One region of the Rhizobium sp. FG113 genome, then DNA from elsewhere that is predicted to be linked to it. Evidence: predicted binding sites of a transcription regulator. Region 1 holds the regulator's gene; each other region holds the start of a gene.
The links. The regulator PhoB, encoded in region 1, activates phosphate uptake and scavenging genes when phosphate is short. The targets are predictions, from matches to a motif close to TGTCATNNANCTGTCAT.
Positions count from the first base shown of each region.

Region 1 (7,191 bases):
TCTTCGGCCTCGAAACGATAGGTCGTCGAGCAGAACTCGCAGGTGACCGCGATCTTGCCCTCTTCCTGGCTCGCCTCGATTTCCTCGGCGGAGAAGCCCTTCAGCACGCCCTTGATCTTCTCGCGCGAGCAGGAGCAGCGGTCGAACACTTCGCGCGGCTCGTAAACGCGCACACCGCGCTCGTGGAACAGCCGGAACAGCAGGCGCTCGACGCCGACCTGCGGATCGGTCAGCTCGTCGGCGTCAATGGTTTCCACCAGCGAACGCGCTTCGGCCCAGGCATCGTCTTCCGCATGCTGGACGGTACCTTCATCGCCATCGCCGCCGTGCAGGTCAGCCTGACGCATGCGCTCGGGCGCTTCCGGCAGGAACTGGGCAACGAGGCCCCCTGCCCGCCAGCGATGACGCGGCTTGCCCGCTTCGTCGCGATCGAACAGTTCGGCGGCGGCGAGGCGCACGCGCGTCGGGATCTGCTCCGACTGGCGGAAGTAGGTGCCGGCTATATCCTCCAGCGTGGCGCCGTCGAGCGCGACGATGCCCTGGTAAGGCTGGCTGAACTTGCCCTGGTCGATGGTGAACGCCAGCATGCCCTTGCCGAGCAGGTGCTCGGGCTCGGCGCGCCCGGCGGCAACTGCCTCGTCCAGAAGCGTCTGGTCGAAGCGGGCATAGGCGCGCACGTTCTCGGGCGTCGAGAAATCGGCGACAAGCAGATCGACCGGGCCGTCGCTCTTGGTCTGGACGGTGAACTTGCCTTCGAACTTCAGCGACGTGCCAAGCAGCACCGTCAGCGCGATGACTTCGGCCAGCAGGCGGGCGACGGGTGCGGGATAGTTGTGGCGATCGAGGATCGCATCCAGCATCGGGCCGAGCTGGACAGCGCGACCGCGCACATCCAGGCCTTCCACCTGAAACGGAACGACATGATCATCGCCGGCGAAATCGAATTCGCCGAGGGTGGCTGCAGCTTCTGCCATGGTCTTCTCCTAGTCTGAGGGCAGCGGACGAGCCCGTCCATCCGCCAGCGCGGCCACGGGCCTGTCCGGCCCGATGTGGCCTCCAGTATGGTTCAGATCGCGCCCAGGCACCAAGCAAGAATCGACTTCTGCGCATGAAGACGGTTTTCCGCTTCATCGAAGACCACGGATTGCGGGCCGTCGATCACTTCGTCGGTAACTTCCTCACCACGATGGGCCGGCAGGCAATGCATGAACAATGCATCCTTGTCGGCCTGTGCCATCAAAGCCGAATTGACCTGATAAGGCTGGAAGACGTTGTGACCCCGGGCCCGATGTTCCTGATTCATGGAGACCCAGGTATCGGTCACCACGCAATCGGCGCCGGCGACCGCACGGTCTGCATCATGGCTCAGCATGATCTCGGCGCCCTCATTGCGGGCCCAGTTCAGATAGTGATCCTTCGGCTCGGAACCAAGGGGTACCGCCATGTTCATGCGATAGCCGAAACGGGCAGCGCCTTCGACCAGCGAATGCAGCACGTTGTTGCCATCGCCCATCCAGGCAATCGTCTTGCCCTTGATGGGGCCGCGATGCTCTTCGAAGGTCATGATATCGGCCATGATCTGGCAGGGATGGGTGTCATCCGTCAAAGCGTTGATGACGGGAACCGTCGCGTGTTCGGCGAGCTCCAGCATGCGCGCATGGTCGGTGGTGCGGATCATGATTGCGTCGACATAGCGCGACAGGACCTTCGCGGTATCGCCAATCGTTTCGGCGCGGCCGAGCTGCATTTCGGTGCCTGAAAGGAACAGCGTCTCGCCACCGAGCTGGCGCATGCCGACGTCAAAGGAGACGCGGGTACGCGTCGAGGGCTTTTCGAAGATCATCGCCAGCATCTTGCCTGCCAGCGGCTTGTCGCCCTGGCCGGCCTTGAAGGCCTGCTTGCGGGTCTTGGCGTCATCCATGATGACCCTGAGGTCGGAGGAGGTTACCGCGGAAAGATCGAGAAAGTGTTTTGGGGAAGCCATCTGTCTTTAACCTGTTGCGCCCGCCATCCGGCCGGGCATCCATCCATTCAAGCCGTCTTCTTTGCCTTGGCGCGCACGCTCTCGGCGGCACGCTCCAGGCGTGCGAGGCCTTCGCGGGCTTCGTCGGCGGTGACGACGAGCGGAGGAAGCAAACGGATGACATTGTCGCCGGCCGGAATGGCCAGCAGGTTGGCAGCGCGGATGGCCTGCAGGAGCTCAGCCGACGGAACAGCCGCCTTGACGCCAAGCATCAGGCCTTCGCCCCTGACATCCTCGATCACATCGGGGAAGCGGTCCTTCAGCGATGCGAGCCCCTGGCGGAAGACGAGTGCCACGTCGCTGACGTGCTGCAGGAAGCCTTCCTCAAGGATCACATCGAGCACGGCATTGCCGACAGCCATGGCAAGCGGGTTGCCGCCATAGGTCGAGCCATGGGTGCCGGCCTTCATGCCGGAGGCTGCTTCAGCCGTTGCAAGGCAGGCGCCGAGCGGGAAACCACCGCCGATGCCCTTGGCGGCGGCCAGAATGTCCGGCGTTACGCCCAACCGCTCATAAGCAAAGAGCTTGCCTGTACGGCCGACGCCGGTCTGAACCTCGTCCAGGATCAGAAGCAGGCCGTTTTCATCGCAGAGCTGGCGCAGCGCCTTCATGAACTCCACGGTCGCAGGGCGGATACCGCCCTCACCCTGTACCGGCTCGATCAGGATGCCGGCCGTGGCATCGGTGATCGCAGCGCGAACGGCCTCGATATCACCGAAGGGAACCTGGTCGAAACCGGGTGCCTTGGGGCCGAAGCCTTCGAGATACTTCTCCTGGCCGCCGGCAGCGATCGTCGCCAGCGTGCGGCCGTGGAAGGCACCTTCGAAGGTGATGATGTGGAAGCGCTCGGGATGGCCCTTCGAATACTGGTAGCGGCGCGCGGTCTTGATCGCGCATTCCAGCGCCTCGGCGCCGGAGTTGGTGAAGAACACCTTATCCGCGAAGGTTGCATCCGTAAGCCGCTTGGCGAGGCGCTCCTGACCGGGGATCTCGTAAATGTTGGAAAGGTGCCAAACCTTATCGGCCTGATCCTTCAGTGCTCCGACGACATGCGGATTGCTATGGCCGACGGAGGTCACGGCAACGCCCGCGCCGAAATCGAGATATCGCTCGCCAGTTTCGGTGATCAGCCACACGCCCTCTCCTCGCTCGAACCGCAGCGGGGCACGAGAGTAGGTATCATAAAGCGGCGCGGCTTCAGCCATGGCGCGATCTCCTGTCATTCGCTCAATAATCGCCCGGACTCCGGCTAAAAAGCGGGTGCCCGGAAATGAAAAATGCCGCCTTTCGGCGGCGAGGGGCACTATTGTCTTTTCGCAGTGCGATGTCAACAAAACTGAGCTTTTGTCGCATGCGTCAAGCAAGCATCGGGGTGCCGGTGAGCTATCAACAGCTAATGTTGCAGAAATGACTCTCTCACCCAGCAAGTTGGGGAAAACCGAGAAATCGATTCGCCGCGATTCAACCGACTCTTGTCACGGAGTCGCCCTCACTCTAGGTTAAAACTCAATTACTAGACTGCATGCGGCGGAACTAGTCACCAAAATCGAGCAAGCGTTTCTTGGTCCGGACACGTCCGTGCCATGGGTGAGGGATTCTGCCTACACCAACGCAATAAGGCGGAGACAGGGCATGAACTGGACAGACGAGCGCGTTGAAAGACTGAAGAAGCTTTGGGCCGAAGGCCTGAGCGCCAGCCAGATTGCGGCACAACTTGGCGGTGTAAGCCGCAACGCCGTCATCGGCAAGGTCCACCGTCTGAACCTGCCTGGCCGCGCCAAGGCCGGCGGCACGACGACCGCGACCCGGGCGCCGAAGCGCCCGGCGGTTTCGACGCCCCGCCCCGCCAGCAACTTCAATTCCGCACGCATCTCGCCAAGCCGCGCCGTTGCCCGCCCGCAGGGCGCAGTGGCTCTCAAGGAAGAGATGGACATCGATGCGATCGAGGAAGTCCGTTACCGTCCGGCTTCCAACGTTGTCGTTCCGATCTCGCGCCGCCTCGGCCTTACGGAACTGACCGAGCGTACGTGCAAGTGGCCGGTCGGCGATCCGCTGACGGATGACTTTCACTTCTGCGGCTGCGAGTCCCCTGACAACTCGCCATACTGCACCTACCACCAGCGGATGGCCTACCAGCCGGTCAACGAGCGCCGCAAGGCCGCCAACCGGGTCGCATGACCCGGAAAGCCGGATAAGGAACACAAGAAAACGGGCCCTCGCGGGGCCCGTTTTTCGTTGGATCGGATGAAATGGAAGCGCCTTACGCTTCCATCGAATAACCAGCGCCGCGAACGGTGCGGATGACATCCTGCATGTTCGAGAAGTTGAGCGCCTTGCGCAGGCGGCCGACGTGAACGTCGACGGTGCGCTCGTCGACATAAATGTCATGGCCCCAGACGCCATCGAGCAGCTGCGAGCGGGAGAAGACGCGGCCGGGCGACGACATCAGGAATTCCAGGAGGCGGAATTCGGTCGGTCCGAGGCGGACTTCGCGGCTCTTGCGGTGAACGCGATGGGTTTCGCGATCGAGCTCGATATCGCCGCACTTCAGCAACGAGGAGAGCACTTCCGGCTTGGCGCGGCGCAGCATCGCCTTGACGCGGGCGACGAGCTCAGGCGTCGAGAACGGCTTGACGACATAGTCATCGGCGCCGGTCGACAGGCCGCGAACGCGTTCGCTTTCCTCGCCACGGGCGGTCAGCATGATGATCGGCAGGCGCTCCGTCTCCGGGCGCATGCGCAGGCGACGGCACAGCTCGATGCCGGATACGCCGGGCAACATCCAATCGAGGATCAAAAGGTCCGGCGTGCGTTCCTGCAACCGGATCTCGGCCTCGTCACCGCGAAGGATGGTATCGACTTCGAAGCCTTCGGCCTCAAGGTTATAGCGAAGAAGCACGCTCAGTGCTTCTTCGTCTTCAACGACTGCTACTCTTGGGATCATTCGTCTCGGTCTCCTGGGGGCGTGGGTCCGGAACGCTTATTCCGTGACCGCGCCGACGGTGTTGGCGGTGTCGTCCTTCGGACGTTCGCCTTCCGGCTGGGCGCCGGTAGCCATGTAGTAGATGGTCTCTGCGATGTTGGTGGCGTGGTCGCCGATGCGCTCGATGTTCTTGGCGCAGAAGAGAAGATGCGTGCAGCTGGTGATGTTGCGCGGATCTTCCATCATGTAGGTCAGCATCTCGCGGAACAGCGAGGTGTACATCGCGTCGATTTCCTCATCGCGCTCGCGGATCGACTTGGCGCGGTCGGCAACGCGGCTGGTGTAGACGTCGAGAACTTCCTTGAGCTGGACGAGCGCCAGTTCGGAGAGATGCTCGAGGCCACGGGCGAGCTTGCGCGGAACGCCGGTGCTCTGGACCGCGATGACGCGCTTGGCAGTGTTCTTGCCGAGATCGCCGACGCGCTCGAGATCGGCCGCGATGCGGATCGAGCCCATGATTTCGCGAAGATCGGCAGCCATCGGCTGGCGGCGGGCGATGGTGATGATCGCCTTCTCGCCGATCTCGCGCTCGGCGTGATCGAGGATCACGTCGTCGGAGATGACCTTCTGGGCGAGCGAAGTGTCGCCGTTGACGAGCGCGCGAACAGCGTCGCCGACCATCTGTTCCGCGAGGCCGCCCATTTCGGAGATGCGGCGCGTCAGGAACTTGAGATCATCGTCATAGGCGGAATAGATATGTGTCGATGCCATGGGGCTTATCCTTGAATGTCCTGAGGTTTACCGGTTTCGGAGATCAGCCGAAGCGGCCCATGATGTAATCCTGGGTGCGCGGATCATCCGGGTTGGTGAACATCTTGTCGGTATCGTTCTCCTCGACGAGGTTGCCGAGGTGGAACATGGCGGTGCGCTGCGAGACGCGGGCTGCCTGCTGCATCGAATGCGTGACGATGACGATCGTGTAGGCTTCGCGCAGCTCGTGGATGAGCTCCTCGACCTTGGCGGTCGCGATCGGGTCGAGCGCCGAGCAGGGCTCGTCCATGAGGATGACCTCGGGGCTGACGGCAATCGCGCGGGCGATGCACAGACGCTGCTGCTGACCACCCGAGAGGCCGGTGCCGCCTTCATGCACGCGGTCCTTGACTTCGTTCCACAGGCCGGCGCGCTGCAGGCTCTGCTCGACGATGACGTCCATGTCGGCCTTCGCCTTGGCGAGACCGTGGATGCGCGGGCCGTAGGCGACGTTTTCGTAGATCGACTTCGGGAACGGGTTCGGCTTCTGGAACACCATGCCGACGCGGGCGCGCAGTTCGACGACGTCGATATCCGGATCGTAGATATCATCGCCATCGAGCGTGATCTTGCCGGTGACGCGGCAGTTGTCGATCGTGTCGTTCATGCGGTTCAGGCTGCGCAGGAAGGTGGACTTGCCGCAGCCCGACGGACCGATGAGAGCCGTCACGGTGTTTTCGCGGATGTTCAGCTTCACGTCGAAAAGCGCACGCTTCTCGCCGTAGTAAACCGAGACGTCCTGGCCGATCATTTTATACGGAATGGTATTCATCTTCTGGTCTAGCGCCTTCTCAACTGCTGCTTCCGTCAACATGTTCATGATGTTTACTCCGTTTACCAGCGGCGCTCAAAGCGACGACGCAAGAGGATGGCTCCGAGGTTCATGACGATCAGGAACAGGAGCAGGACGATGATGGCGCCGGACGTGCGCTCGACAAAGGCGCGTTCGGCTTCGTTTGCCCACATGTAAACCTGCACCGGCAGAGCCGTGGAGGGATCCATCGGGGTGGCAGGCGCATTGGCGACGAAGGCGACCATGCCGATCAGGAGCAGCGGCGCGGTTTCACCGAGCGCGTGCGCCAGACCGATGATGGTGCCGGTCAGGATGCCAGGCATTGCCAGCGGCAGAACGTGGTGGAACACCATCTGCATCTTCGAAGCGCCGAGGCCGAGAGCGGCCGCGCGGATCGAAGGGGGCACGGCGCGCAGCGCTGCGCGGGTGGCGATGATGATGGTCGGCAGCGTCATCAGCGTCAGCACCAGACCGCCGACCAGCGACGCGGAGCGCGGCAGACCTGCGAAGTTGATGAAGACGGCGAGACCGAGCAGACCGTAGACGATCGAAGGAACGGCCGCGAGGTTGTTGATGTTGACCTCGATCAGGTCGGTCAGCTTGTTCTTCGGCGCGAACTCTTCGAGGTAGATCGAAGCAGCG
Region 1 covers NZ_JBMDKV010000002.1:522,963-530,153, reverse strand. Annotated here, with positions in the region: gene ACODTZ_RS09755 (Hsp33 family molecular chaperone) at 1-974, opposite strand, end outside; gene argF (ornithine carbamoyltransferase) at 1,067-1,984, opposite strand; gene ACODTZ_RS09745 (aspartate aminotransferase family protein) at 2,032-3,228, opposite strand; gene ACODTZ_RS09740 (GcrA family cell cycle regulator) at 3,656-4,201, shown strand; gene phoB (phosphate regulon transcriptional regulator PhoB) at 4,284-4,967, opposite strand; gene phoU (phosphate signaling complex protein PhoU) at 5,004-5,717, opposite strand; gene pstB (phosphate ABC transporter ATP-binding protein PstB) at 5,761-6,576, opposite strand; gene pstA (phosphate ABC transporter permease PstA) at 6,591-7,191, opposite strand, start outside.

Region 2 (7,191 bases), on a different contig from region 1:
TTCTCCCGCCGACCCAACGTCACCGCCAAGATCTCCGGTGTCATCGCCTATGGCGATCTCGAACGCTGGTCGGTCGAGAGCCTGCGTCCCTATGTCGAGCACACGATCGAAAGCTTCGGCTGGGACCGCGTCGTCTGGGGCAGCGACTGGCCCGTCTGCACCCTCGGCGGCGGACTGACGCCCTGGGTAGCGGCCACGCACGCCCTGACATCGGGCTGCAGCGAAGACGAGCGCGACAAGCTGTATCAGGGGAATGCGAAGCGGATCTGGGCGATCGACTGAACGCGGCCCGATATCCCCACAATGCAAAAAGGGCGGCGCCACCGGCACCGCCCTTCCGTCATTCAACTACCCGCAAAAACCTTAAGCGGCTGCGAGCTGCAGTTCCTTGGTGACCATGGCGCGCAGCGTGCCGAGGTCCTTGGCAAACGCGCGGATGCCTTCGGCGAGCTTTTCGGTCGCCATGGCATCTTCGTTCATCATCCAGCGGAAGGTCTTTTCGTCGACGGCGATCTTGGAGATCGGCTTGGCGCCCTCGGGCGACAGCTTGCGCTCCAGCTTGCCCTGGTCGTTCGACAGTTCGTCGAGCAGGTTCGGCGCGATCGTCAGGCGGTCGCAACCGGCCAGTGCTTCGATCTCGCCGGCGCTGCGGAACGAGGCGCCCATGACGATCGTCTTGATGTCGTTGGCCTTGTAGTAGTTGTAGATCTCGCGAACGGAGAGTACGCCCGGATCTTCCTCAGGCGTGAAGTCCTTGCCCGTCGACTTCTTGTACCAGTCAAGGATACGGCCGACGAAGGGCGAGATGAGGAATGCCTTGGCGTCGGCGCAGGCGATCGCCTGGGCCTGCGAGAACAAGAGCGTCAGGTTGCAGTCGATGCCTTCCTTCTGCAGGATTTCGGCGGCGCGAATGCCTTCCCAGGTGGAAGCGAGCTTGATCAGGATGCGATCCTTCTCGATGCCGCGTTCCTTGTAGCCGGCGATGATGCCGTGAGCCTTTTCAACCGACGCCTTGGTGTCGAAGGAAAGGTCGGCGTCGACTTCGGTCGAGACGCGGCCGGGAACGAGCTTGGAGAGCGCTGCACCGACGGAAACGGCGAGACGGTCGGCAACGGCGGAAGCAACGGCTTCGGAATTGCCGCCCTGCTTCTTGCCCCAGGAAACGGCTTCCTTGATCGCGTCGGCGAACATCGGCGTGCCGAGTGCCTTCAAAACGATGCTCGGGTTGGTCGTGCAATCGACCGGCTTCAGGCGGGCAACGGCTTCGATGTCACCGGTGTCGGCGACGACGGTGGTGATCTCGCGGAGTTGGTCAAGCTTGGATGTCATGGTCGCGTGTCCTTTTGACTTGAGCTGCGAGCCGGAGCATTTAGACCCGGCGAATGAGGTGATCTACGGATTGCCCGTACTGTCTTTGAAGTCGCTGTCTGTGAAATCGTGCCCGCGCGTTTGGCCTACATCATAAACGTCGGCGAGCACCCCATCGTTCCCGTCTCGGGCTGCCGCAACGAAGACGTCCAAGGGCAATCGAGCCCCGGCGCAAGACCGCTGCGATTTGCCATATGCCCGCACAGTGCCTCCTACAATGGACGGAACGACCAGTTACCAAGACTATCGCTATTCCGGGGCCATAATGTCAAGGACATTTGTGCATTTCAATTGACATAAGTGTCACACCGGTCATTATCGCGGCGACAAACCATGCCCTGTCTTAAGCAGGATCTAGGGCGCCTTTGCTTTTGGAGGAGATGTGGTCAAGCTAAAACGCGGCACGCACACCGCCTATTCGGAAGCCTCCTCGCTCAGACTGCGCGCTGCCTGGCTCTATTATAACCAGGGATTGACGCAAAAAGATGTCGCCGAGCAACTCGGCATCAGCCGCACGACCGTCATCCGGCTGCTCGACGAGGCGATGAAGCGCAGCGAGGTGCAGATCTGGATCAACGATTCGATCGGCGATTGCGTCGAGCTGTCGGTGAAGCTGGAACGCGCCTATGGCCTGGACGAGGCGATCGTGGTGCCCGCACCCGTCACCTCCGATCCGAATGCGCTGGCCAAAAGCGTCGGGCTGGCGCTCGGCCAGTTTCTCTCCGAAGCGATCCCCGACAACTACACGATCGGCGTCGGCTGGGGCCGCACCATGACGGCCTCGCTGTCGAGCTTCCGCCCGCCGCGCCGCGACAATTGCAAGGTCGTCTCGCTGCTCGGCGGCATCGTCGCCGTCCATCAGACCAACCCGATCGATTATACCTGGCGGCTCGCAAGCCAGCTCGGCGCCGAATGCTACATGTTCCTCGCGCCGCTTCTGGTCGATTCCACCGAGACCAAGCGCAATCTCATCGAAAAGTGCGGCCTCGATACCATCTACCGGCTCGCCGAGACGCTCGATCTCGCGATCGTCAGCTGCGGCGATATTGGCCCGCATTCGACCTCGCTGTCGGAGGGATGGATCTCCAAGGGCGAGTTGCAGGAGCTGATCGATGCCGGCTGCGTCTGCGACACCATGTTCAATTTCCTCGACAAGGACGGCAACACTGTCGATCATTCGATCAACAGCCGGGTGATGTCCGTCGATCTCGATACGCTGAAGAAGGCCAAGCACATCGTGCTCTCCTCCGGCGGCGCCCACCGCGCGGTCGCCATCAGCGCCACCATCAAGCGGATCGGCTGCAACACGCTGATCACAGACGAAAGCGCCGCCCGCGCCCTGATCGAGCTCGCCGACGCCGCCTGACGCATCGGGCGCATCGGCGACATACGTCGCATCATCCAGACGCCGGTCATTTGCGTAAATGCTGCATGACCAAAGCCGCAGAAGATGCCTCCACCGACCACGCGGAAAGCCCAACCGGCAGATTTATCCTGGCCGGCCTCTACATGATCGCCCGCTGCGCGCACCTGCTCTTTCCAGCCGCGTTCCTGTCGATCACCCCGGATTGGGTTCCCTTCCCGGCCGCGATGATCGCGTTCACCGGCCTGTGCGAAATTGCCGGCGCGATCGGCCTGACGACTGAACGGTTACGCCGCCCGGCCGGCATCTGCCTGGCGCTCTATGCCGTCTGTGTGTTCCCGGCCAACATAAAGCACGCAATCGACGATCTCGGCTCGACCACGGCCACCTTGGGTTGGTGGTATCATTTGCCGCGCCTCGCCCTGCAGCCGGTCATCGTCTGGTGGGCGCTCTATGCCGGCAAGGTGACGCGCTGGCCATTGCCGGCTTCGCACTGACCTCGGCCCAGCGGACGGAGCTGAAACGCTCGACACGGCGCGATTGGCCGGCGCATGATCGTTCTGCGTCAAACCGCCACGTCGTACGCGCCGGGCCATTTGATAATAGCCAAGGGAAGAACTGGCCGTGGGGGCACAGTCAGGAGGCAAGATTTGTCGAAGCGTAGCTTTTCGTTTCCCGTAGCCGATGTCCGCGCCCGCGCGCTCGGCGAAATCCATTCGCGCCCCTATACGCTGATCCCCGTCTCCCGCGTCATCTTCCAGGTCGCTTTTCTGACCGAGGCCAACTTCGCCGCCGACCAGGCGATCTTGAAGGCGCTCTCGCTTGCCCAGGGTGTTCCGGCGCCCGCCGCCGACACCAGCCACCACACGATGAGCTGGGGCAGCGGCACGCTGCGCTGGGAGCGCCACACGGAATTCTCGACCTATTTCTGGGACACGCCGGCACCGGCGGAATTCGGCGCCGAGATCCCCATCAATCCCTTCGGCGCCAGCTTTGCGGCACCGGGCGCTTTCATCTCGGGCGTTCGCATCGAGATCCGCCCCGATAGCGAGGATGTCGCCGACGTCATCGCCAATTTCGACCCGACCAGCCTCTGTCAGAGCATGGTGGCCGATAGCCAGGCGACCGTGATCACCGATTTCCGCCAGGACGGCGACGGGCTGACCAAGTTCCTGGTGCTCGACCATGGCATGACGGATGGCGCCCGCGGCATGCTAGCGCAGCGCCTGCTCGACATCGAGACCTACCGGACGCTGGCCATGATGGGCCTGCCGCTGGCGCAGACGTTGTCGCCCGAGATCCGCCAGATCGAAACGAGCTTCACCGCCATCACGCAGGGCATGAAGCAGCATGCGCGCGCCGAAGCCGACGCCACGCTGTCGGAGATCACCCGCCTCGCCGCCGAGCTCGAGGCCAATGCTGCCCTCAGCCTCTACCGCTTCGGCGCCAGCCGCGCCTATTACAACATCGTGCTCGAGCGCGTCGCCATGCTGGCCGAAAAGGCGCTCCCGGGCAACGAGACGCTCGGCGCCTTCCTGCAGCGTCGGCTGGCGCCCGCCATGCGCACCTGCCAGTCGGTCGAGGAGCGGCAGGCGGACCTGTCGCGCAAGCTCGCCCGCGCAACGGCCCTTTTGCGCAGCTGGATCGATGTCGAGCTGGAAAAGTTCAACACCGAGATCCTGGCCTCGATGGACAAGCGCGCGCATCTGCAGCTGCGCCTGCAGCAGACGGTCGAAGGCCTGTCGGTCGCCGCCATCTCCTATTACGTCATCGGCCTCGTCGGCTATCTCGCCAAGCTTCTGCATGGCGTCGGCGTCGAGATCGCGCCGGAGACGCTGACGGGTGCAGCCGTGCCCTTCGTCGTCCTCGGCGTCTGGCTCACCGTGCGCCGCATTCGCAGCAAGCACAGCGACGACCACGTAAAAGAGGCCAACCGCCCCGACGCGCTGAGCTGATCCGAAAGGCCGGCAGCACGCTCACCTGCCGATCTCTTTCCGCACGCATCTCTGCGTCCGGCCGAAGCGTCATATATCCTTCATGACACGCTGCTTATTTGGCGCCATGAGTGGCCTTGCCGTGCGTGCTTTCATGATATCGTCATGCGGCGCAAAGCTAGGCAGCTCCGCAAGCGTCCGAAGCGACAAATCTGAACAGGGATCGAGATGACCACCATGAGAGGCACGCCTTCAACCGACTGGCTCGAGGCCGAACTGGCCGATACGCTGGATGAAGACTACGAGCTCGAGCTCTCCGAGCCGGCGCTGTCCGAGGAAATCCGCAAGATCTACCGCAAGGCGCACCCGCCATCGATGCCGCGCATCGAGTATTTCCGTTCGCTGATCGCGCTGCAGTCCGAGCTGATCCGCCTGCAGGATTGGGTCACCTATCACAAGGAAAAGGTGGTCGTGATCTTCGAAGGTCGCGATTCCGCCGGCAAGGGCGGCGTCATCAAGCGCATCACCCAGCGTCTCAACCCGCGCGTCGCCCGCGTCGTGGCGCTTCCGGCACCATCGGACCGCGAGAAGTCGCAATGGTATTTCCAGCGCTACGTGCCGCATCTGCCTGCCGGCGGCGAGATCGTGCTCTTCGACCGCTCCTGGTACAACCGCTCCGGCGTCGAACGCGTCATGGGCTTTGCCGACGAGGATCAGGTCGAGCAGTTCTTCAACGACGTGCCCGAATTCGAGCGCATGCTGGTCCGCTCCGGCATCCGCCTTGTTAAATACTGGTTCTCGATCACCGATGAAGAGCAGCAGCTGCGCTTCCTCGTGCGCATCCACGATCCGCTGAAGCAGTGGAAGCTGTCGCCGATGGACCTGCAGTCGCGCATCCGCTGGGAGGCCTACACCAAGGCCAAGGAAGAAACCTTCGCCCGCACCAACATCCCGGAAGCTCCCTGGCACATCGTCGAAGGCAACGACAAGAAGCGCGCCCGCCTGAACTGCATCGACCATCTCTTGTCGCAGTTCCCCTATGAGGACGTGCCGCACGAGGAGATCGCCTTGCCGGAGCGCGTGTTCAACCCGGATTACGAGCGCAAGGTCCTGCCGCCGGAGTTGTACGTTCCGTCGAAGTATTGATTGGAGGCGCGTGATGTAGAGACGTCGGCGGGTGAGGCCCCCTCATCCGCCTGCCGGCACCTTCTCCCCGCTGGGGAGAAGAGATTCGGGGCGGGCCGCTCGCGCCAACCTCCCCTTCTCCCCAGCGGGGAGAAGGTGGCCCGAAGGGTCGGATGAGGGGGCCACACCCACAACCCCATCCATCCCAACCCCACTCAAGCGTGCGCCGACTCCCACCCGAGCATCGCCCGCTTGCGCGTCAGCCCCCAGTGATAACCCGTCAACGCCCCGCTCTTGCCGAGGGCTCGATGACACGGCACCACGAAGGAGATCGGGTTGGCGCCCACTGCCGCCCCCACCGCCCGCATCGCCGTCGGACGGCCGATGTCGCTGGCGATGTCGCTATAAGTGACGGCCTTGCCGAAGGGGATCTTGAGCAGGCTCTCCCAGACCTGCACCTGGAAGTCGGTACCAATAAGCACCACGCGCAACGGCTGCTCGGATGTCCAGCGCCCCGGCTCGAAGATGCGTGTCGCGTAAGGAGCCGTCGCCTCGCGGTCCTCGACGTATTCGGCGTTCGGCCAACGGCAGGTCATGTCCTCGAGGCACGCCGCCTCGCCGCCGATATCGGCGAAGGCAAGGCCGGCCAGACCACGGTCGGTCGCCATGACCAGCGCAATGCCGAAGGGCGACGGGTGGAAGCCATAGCGGATGGTGAGCCCACCGCCGCGCGCCTTCCATTCACCGGGAGACATCGCCTCGTGCGTCACGAAGAGATCGTGCAGCCGCCCGGGGCCTGACAGACCGACCTCGAAGGAGGTCTCCAGTAGGGGCAGCTCCTCCTTGCGCAACAGCCGCTTGGCATGATCGAGCGTCACCGCCTGCAGGAAGGCCTTCGGCGAAAGGCCGGCCCAGCGGGTGAAGGTCTTTTGCAGCTGCGTCGGCGATTGATTGAGGCGCATGGCGATCGCTTCCAGCGACGGCTGCTCACGGTAATCCTCGGTGATCAGCTCGATCACCTGGCGGACGGTCTCGTAGTCGGGACCATCGGGCGTGATGTCTTGGTTCAGCTTGGCTACCATGTTCATGATCTTTCTCCTTGTCACAAGGAGATAGTCAAGCGGCATCGTTGAAGCCACCCGATTCTTGCGCCAGAATTAGATGATTATCAGATACGCTGCTTGACTGTCGCCAGCGCCCGCTTGAAGGCCTTGGCGAAGCTCTCGCGGTCATCGGGATTGAGAAAACCGCCAATATCCGTCGCCCGCCCCTGTCCGTAGATATGCATGGAGAGGATGCCGATCTCGTCGTGGCGGCGCACCGAAAAGCGCGTCCAGAACGGGTTGAAGTGATGCTCAACCATGCGCCCCGAAGGCGCGATCTTGCGTACCGCGATATCGG
Region 2 covers NZ_JBMDKV010000020.1:81,532-88,722, forward strand. Annotated here, with positions in the region: gene ACODTZ_RS30435 (amidohydrolase family protein) at 1-282, shown strand, start outside; gene tal (transaldolase) at 364-1,329, opposite strand; gene ACODTZ_RS30445 (sugar-binding transcriptional regulator) at 1,751-2,734, shown strand; gene ACODTZ_RS30450 (DoxX family protein) at 2,800-3,228, shown strand; gene ACODTZ_RS30455 (DUF3422 family protein) at 3,382-4,686, shown strand; gene ppk2 (polyphosphate kinase 2) at 4,894-5,811, shown strand; partial or broken gene ACODTZ_RS30465 (endonuclease domain-containing protein) at 5,838-5,994, opposite strand; gene ACODTZ_RS30470 (methylated-DNA--[protein]-cysteine S-methyltransferase) at 6,006-6,878, opposite strand; gene ACODTZ_RS30475 (DUF2244 domain-containing protein) at 6,959-7,191, opposite strand, start outside.
Region 2: ppk2 (polyphosphate kinase 2) is a predicted target of PhoB. The motif match lies at 4,754-4,770, and genes of this name have one in related genera.

Region 3 (7,191 bases), on a different contig from region 1:
AACCCTGACGACGGTGCCCTTGCGCAAGTAAGGCAGGATGCGCTTCATGTCGCGCGGGTGAATGGCGATACAGCCCTCCGTCGGCTGGTAGCCGGGACGGATGAGATGGAAGAAGATCGCCGAGCCGCGATTGCGGGCACGCGCGGTGATGTTCCAGTCCATGACGATGCAGACGTCATAGAGCCCGTCGTCGCGCTTCATCTTTTCGTGACTTTTGCTGAACGGCGCCTTGACGGGTCTGTTGTAGTTGGCGTCATCAGGCTGATCGCACCAGAGCATGTCCTCGCGGATAAGGCGAATCGGTAGCCGCGTTCGCAAACCGGAGGTTTTTTCGCCGCGCGCAAAGCCCGAAATCAGCCGCATTTCGGCGATCGGCGTGGCCCCATCGCCTTCACGCTTGCGTGTGGTGCGCCCCGAGCGACCAACCGCCGCGGGCACCACGACTGTGCCGAATTGCAGCAAAGCCCGGCTTTTCTGCCCCGGTGCCGGTCTAACCGTGATGATCGTTGGTTGTATAGACGGTTTCCGCCTTGTTTTTTCCATGTTTCTCACATGTTTTTGCAATTGCCGGGGCGATGATTGAAATCATATAGCACCATATACGACAACAGCTTGGTATCCTGATCTTTGCCAACACTCTCAAGTTGGCGTAGGAGTAAGGGGACCAGATGGCGAGGGACATAGCCGCATGACAGCACGCACCATTTTGTTGGTGGATGATGACGACGACCTCCGCGAGACCCTCACGGAGCAGCTCTCGCTCTATGACGAGTTCACGGTTCTCCAGGAATCCACGGCTGCCAAGGGTGTCGAACGCGCCCGCGCGACGGCCATCGATCTCCTGATCATGGATGTGGGCCTTCCCGACATGGATGGGCGCGAAGCGGTGAAGCTTCTGCGCAAGGGCGGCCTCAAGGCGCCGATCATCATGCTGACGGGCCATGACACCGATTCAGACACCATTCTCGGCCTCGAGGCCGGCGCCAACGACTACGTGACGAAGCCGTTCCGCTTCGCGGTTCTGCTTGCCCGTATCCGCGTGCAGCTGCGCCAGCACGAGCAGAGCGAGGACGCCACCTTCAGCGTTGGTCCCTATGTCTTCAAGCCGAGCCAGAAGCTTTTGACCACGGAAAACGGCCAGAAGATCCGCCTCACCGAAAAGGAAGCGGCGATCATCCGCTATCTCTACCGCGCCGAACAGAAGGTCGTGACCCGCGACGTGCTGCTCGAGGAGGTCTGGGGCTACAATTCCGGTGTCACCACCCACACGCTCGAAACCCACGTCTACCGCCTGCGCCAGAAGATCGAGCGCGATCCGTCGAACGCCGAAATCCTGGTCACGGAAAACGGCGGCTACAAGATCGTTCCGTAATCATGGCGCTGAATGATGATATCCAGCTGCTCGCGCAGCTTCCGCTTTTCAACGGAATGTCGGAGGATCAGCTGAGGCTGATCGCCTTCGGCGCGGATCGGCGCGTGATCTCGAACGGGCAGATGCTTTTTCGCGAAAGCTCTCCCGCCGACAGCGCCTACGTCATCGTCAGCGGCAGCGTCGAACTCAGCCACACCGGACGCGACAACAAGCCTGAGGTTCAGGCGGTTGTCGGGTCCGGCACGCTTTTGTCGGAGCTTGCGCTGGTCACGCTCGTCGAGCGCAAGTTCACGGCGATCGCCCGCGAGGACACGGCGATCATCCGCATCACCCGCGCGCTGTTTCACCGGCTGATCGAGGAATATCCGGATGCGGCTTTGCTGATCCAGCAGCGCATCCGCGACAACATCGCGGCATTGGCGGCCAAGGCCGCTGCCGAGCTTCACCGCTTCGCCTGAGGCTCTTTTCTAAGTTTAAAGATCGAAATGCGCCGTCACCGGCACGTGGTCGGACGGCCGGTCCCAGCCGCGCGCCTCTTTCAGGATCTCGATGCGCTGCAGATGCGGCCCGAGGTCACGCGACGACCAGATATGGTCGAGACGCCGGCCACGATCGGCTGCTTCCCAATCCTTGGCGCGATAGCTCCACCACGTATAGAGCTTCTGCGTCTCCGGCACGTTCTGGCGCATCAGGTCGAGCCACTGGCCGCGCTTCATGACATCAAGCAGGCCCTCGGTCTCGATAGGCGTGTGGCTGACGATCTTCAGCAGCTGCTTGTGCGACCAGACGTCGTGCTCCATCGGCGCGATATTGAGATCGCCCACGAGGATTGCCGATGTATTGGCCTCGCCATCCGCCTTGAGCAACTTCATCTCCTCGATGAAATCGAGCTTGTGACCGAACTTCGGATTGATCGCCCGATCCGGCTCGTCGCCACCGGCCGGCACATAGAAATTATGGATGCGGATGCGCTTGCCGCCACGCTCGAACACCGCCGAAATATGCCGGGCATCGCCGACCTTGCAGTAATCAGTGCTGTGATCCTCGACGAGCGGAAAACGCGATGCGATCGCCACCCCGTGATAGCCCTTCTGGCCATGGATGATGATGTGCTCGTAGCCCATGGCCTTCAGCGGCGCCAACGGGAACAGCTCGTTCGGCACCTTGGTTTCCTGCAGGCAGATGATATCGGGGCGGTGCTTGAGGAAGAGCTGCTCGACGATCGGCATGCGCAGCCGGACCGAATTGATGTTCCAGGTGGTGATCGAGAAGCCCATTGCGCTGCCTTTTCCAATTCTGTTGGAAGGGCTTTAGAGCAAAGGCCGCGTGGATGGAACGGATGCGGGTGAAGAAAATGGGTGCGGGGTTGGACTCTGGCACGGGGGCACCGGCGTCGAGCACGCGCTTTCCTCTTGCCAACCGCCGCCACGAATGCTCTTCAAGCAACGAACGCCACCTCTCCAGACATCGGCCCGCCCCATGCCCGTTATCCTTCGCGACGCTTCCTTCTCCGATATCGACGCGATCACCGCCATCTACCGCGACTCCGTCCTGAATGGCGTCGCGAGCTACGAGATCGCGCCACCGGATCGCGAGGAAATGGCTGCCCGCTTCGAAGCGATCGTGTCGAAGGGGTATCCCTATATCGTCGCCGTGGACGAGACAGGCGCGCTCGTCGGCTATGCCTACGCGTCGGCCTTCCGCACGCGGCCGGCCTATCGGTTCATGGTCGAGGATTCGATCTATCTGGCGCCGGAAGCGCGGGGCAAGGGTGTCGGCAAGCGGTTGCTGGAGGCGTTGATAGCGCGCACGACGGCGCTCGGCTTCCGCCAGATGATCGCCGTGATCGGCGGTGCGCACCCTGCCTCGATCGCGCTGCATGCAAGCCATGGATTCGAGGAAATCGGCCGTATCAAGGGCTCCGGCTTCAAGCAAGGGCGCTGGCTGGACACGATGCTGATGCAGCGGGGGCTCGGCGACGGCACTGCGACCGATCCCGATCCGGGCACCTATCCGGCGACGCTGTTTCTGGGGTGATAGCGCCTATTTCTCGACGAGCTTCAGCGACTTGTTGAACACCTTCAGCACCTGCTGCAGGTCGTGGCCGCGTTTCAGGATTTGGCCGTGGGTGTTGACGACGGAATAGGCGCCCTGCTTGGCGGCGAGTTTGGGATTCTTTTCGATACGGAAGAGCGGCATTTCGCCGGAACGCTTGAAGACGGAGAAGACGGCAAGGTCCTTCAGGTGGTCGATCGCGTAGTCCCGCCACTCTCCCTCGCCGACCATGCGTCCGTAGATCCACAGGATCGCATCCAGCTCTCGCCGGTGAAACGTCACCGGCAACGGGTCCTTACTCTGCTTGAAGTCCCTGATATCCACGACGACGGGGGAATCGCTGTCGGTGGCCCGATTGTTCCCACGCCGCAAATCCGGCTGATCTGTCATCAGTCTCGAATGCCTCCGTTCGTGACACGCGGGTGACAGTTTGCCTTAGCCTTTACAAATTGCAAGCGCGGCCTCGCGCGCATTAAGCATAGTCTGTGCAATCTGCCGCGTGCCGCATTTCAGTCAAAACAGCGCCTCAATTAAAAGTGAAATTCGCTCGCACTTGACCGGCGCATCCTCAGCGGATTCGCCGACACTGAATTCTGCGCATCGTCTTTCGGCACTTTGGAGGAGATGTGACTGTTTGGCGCCAGCGCGCCAAAGGGCCCGGCTGACCGTATCGACCTTAACCCCAGCCCCGAATACGATCAGTCGGGCCGCCCCGCTTCCACCTGAAAAGACAGATGAAATTCTTGGAAGCGTGTCGCGATTCTTCGGATTCGCTGGTCACGCTTCAAGTCTTTGTTTTGTCGCATGTCGTCGCCGCAAAACCGCTGCACACGTTTGGGCGACATGCTTATGCCTAACGGCTCAGATGTTCTTGCCGGCCATGACGACTGTGGCGCCAAGGATCGCCGATGGCGTTCCATCCGTCGTCGACGACTGCAGCAGCACCGCGCATCCCTCGAGATCGGGCTTCTGCAGCACGGTGGCGGGCAGCGTCAGCTTTGTTTCCTTGCCGTCCCACATGCCAACCGTTTCGACATCCGAAACGCTGTGCGTATAGGCAATCTTCTGGCCGCTGTTTTCGCCCTTTTGCACTTCGATCGTCTTTTCGCGATCGAAATAGACCATGACGACACTGGCCTTGCCCTGGCCGGGGGCGACGTTGATCTCGAGCTGATCGCCCTTGACCTCGGCCTTGATCGGAACGGTCAGCCCTTCGCCACCGGTCAGAAAGCCGTCGACCTTCTTCTCGATGCCGCCTATATCCGAGCCCATGACATGATCGCGCCCGTTGACCACCACCTGAGGCGTGTAGACATTGGCGCGGCCCATGGTCTTCGCATAGCCGTACTGGCGCTCGGTGTTTTCCTTTGAGCTCAGCGTATCGGCCCAGCCCATGTAGTTCCAGTAATCGACATGATAGGCGAGAGCGATGACATCGCCGCGCTCAACGAGCTTGCGAAAGGCCGCGTCGGCGGGAGGGCACGAGGCGCAACCCTGGGAGGTGAACAGTTCGACAACGCCTTTGGGCGCCTCCTCGGCGAGCAAAGGGCCCGCCAGAGCCACACCTGCAATCAGCGAAATCAAAAACCGCGGCGACATTGCACCTCTACCTCTTTTCCTCTCCCACCCTTGCCGGACCAAAAAGGTTGGCAGGGTCTCCATCTCTTCAACCTAGAGATAATCGCTCCCGATCCAAACGAAAAATCACGAACGGGTGAGACGGCGCCCGCGTGGGACAACTCCGCAACACTTCGCCGTGAGGCATCCCCCTCATAGCCCTCCAGACCACGAAAAAGCCGCCGGAAATCGCTTTCCGGCGGCCATTATCATGCATTTCTTAAAAATCATCGCCGATCAGGCTGCGAGATCCCGCAATACCGTCTGCAGGATGCCGCCATTGTTGAGGTAGATCACCTCGTCGAGCGTATCGACGCGCGACAAGAGCGGAACGTCCTTCACGGTGCCGTCGCCATAGGTGATTTTCGCAATCTTCCTCTCGCGCGGCTTGATGTTCTCAAGCCCCTCGATGGTGACGGTCTCGTCGCCCTTCAGCCCCAGCGTCGCCCAGGTCGTGCCCTCCTCGAAGACGAAGGGAATGACGCCCATGCCGACGAGGTTCGAGCGGTGGATACGCTCGAAGCTTTGTGCGATCACGGCCTTGACGCCGAGCAGGTTGGTGCCCTTCGCTGCCCAGTCGCGCGACGAGCCATTGCCATATTCGACACCGGCGAAGATGACGAGCGGAACGCCCTCGGCCTTGTACTGCATGGCCGCGTCGTAGATCGATTCCTCTTCCTTCGATGGATAGTGGATGGTGTAGCCACCTTCCTTGCCGTTCGGGCCGAGCATGTGGTTGCGGATGCGGATGTTGGCGAAGGTGCCGCGCATCATCACCTCGTGATTGCCGCGACGCGTGCCGTACTGGTTGAAATCGGCAACGCCGACATTGTGCTCCAAGAGATAGGCGCCGGCCGGCGAGGCCGCCTTGATCGAACCGGCCGGAGAAATGTGGTCGGTGGTGATCTTGTCGCCGAAGAGGCCAAGGACGCGCGCGCCCTTGATGTCGGAGACGCCGGAGCCTGTCTTGCCCATGCCGACGAAGTAGGGCGGGTTCTGCACGTAGGTCGAGTTGTCGTCCCAGGCATAGGTCTGGCCCGGGGGAACCTGCACGGCCTGCCAGTTGGCATCCCCCTTGAAGACGTCGGCATACTTCGTCTCGTAGAGTTCGCGGGTGACGTATTTCTGGATGAAGGCCTGCACTTCGTGCGAGGTCGGCCAGATATCCTTCAGATAGACGGGGTTGCCGCTCTGGTCCTCGCCGATCGGCTCCTTGGTCAGGTCCTTCTGCACCGTACCGGCAAGCGCATAGGCGACGACGAGCGGCGGCGAGGCGAGATAATTCGCCTGCACGTCGGGCGAGATACGGCCTTCGAAGTTGCGGTTGCCTGACAGAACGCCCGAGACGATAAGGCCCTTGTCGTTGATCGTCTTCGAGATCGGCGCCGGCAGCGGACCGGAATTGCCGATGCAGGTGGTGCAGCCGAAGCCGACGAGGTTGAAGCCGAGCTTGTCGAGATCGGCCTGCAGGCCGGACTTCGCCAGATATTCGCCGACCACCTGCGACCCAGGCGCCAGCGAGGTCTTCACCCACGGCTTGGTCTTCAGCCCCTTGGCGACGGCATTGCGGGCAAGCAGGCCGGCGGCGATGAGCACCGACGGGTTGGACGTGTTGGTGCAGGACGTGATGGCGGCGATCGCCACATCGCCATGGCCGAGATCGAAATCCGTGCCTTCGACCGCATAGCGGTTGGAGAGCTGGCCGGGCTTCTTGTAATCGGCATCCATCGAGCTGGCGAAACCGGACGCGATGTTTTCCAGCGGGATGCGGCCTTCGGGACGCTTCGGGCCAGCCATGGCGGGCACGACGTCGCCGAGATCGAGCTCCAGCGTATCGGTGAAGACGAGATCGGAGCCATCGCCTTCGCGCCACATGCCCTGCGCCTTCGAATAGGCTTCGACCAGCGCGATGCGGTCATGCGAACGGCCGGACATGGTGAGGTAGTTGATGGTCTCGCCATCGACGGGGAAGAAGCCGCAGGTGGCGCCGTATTCCGGGCCCATATTGCCGATCGTCGCGCGGTCTGCGAGCGGCATGTTGTCCATGCCGGGGCCGAAGAACTCGACGAACTTCGAGACCACGCCCTTCTTGCGCAGCATCTGCACGACCATCAGCACGAGGTCGGTCGCGGTGACGCCTTCCTTGA
Region 3 covers NZ_JBMDKV010000039.1:12,167-19,357, reverse strand. Annotated here, with positions in the region: gene ACODTZ_RS35265 (L,D-transpeptidase family protein) at 1-543, opposite strand, end outside; gene ACODTZ_RS35260 (response regulator transcription factor) at 689-1,372, shown strand; gene ACODTZ_RS35255 (cyclic nucleotide-binding domain-containing protein) at 1,375-1,830, shown strand; gene ACODTZ_RS35250 (exodeoxyribonuclease III) at 1,846-2,649, opposite strand; gene ACODTZ_RS35245 (GNAT family N-acetyltransferase) at 2,852-3,409, shown strand; gene ACODTZ_RS35240 (DUF2794 domain-containing protein) at 3,416-3,817, opposite strand; gene ACODTZ_RS35235 (DUF1223 domain-containing protein) at 4,289-5,026, opposite strand; gene acnA (aconitate hydratase AcnA) at 5,282-7,191, opposite strand, start outside.
Region 3: ACODTZ_RS35240 (DUF2794 domain-containing protein) is a predicted target of PhoB. The motif match lies at 3,839-3,855, and genes of this name have one in related genera.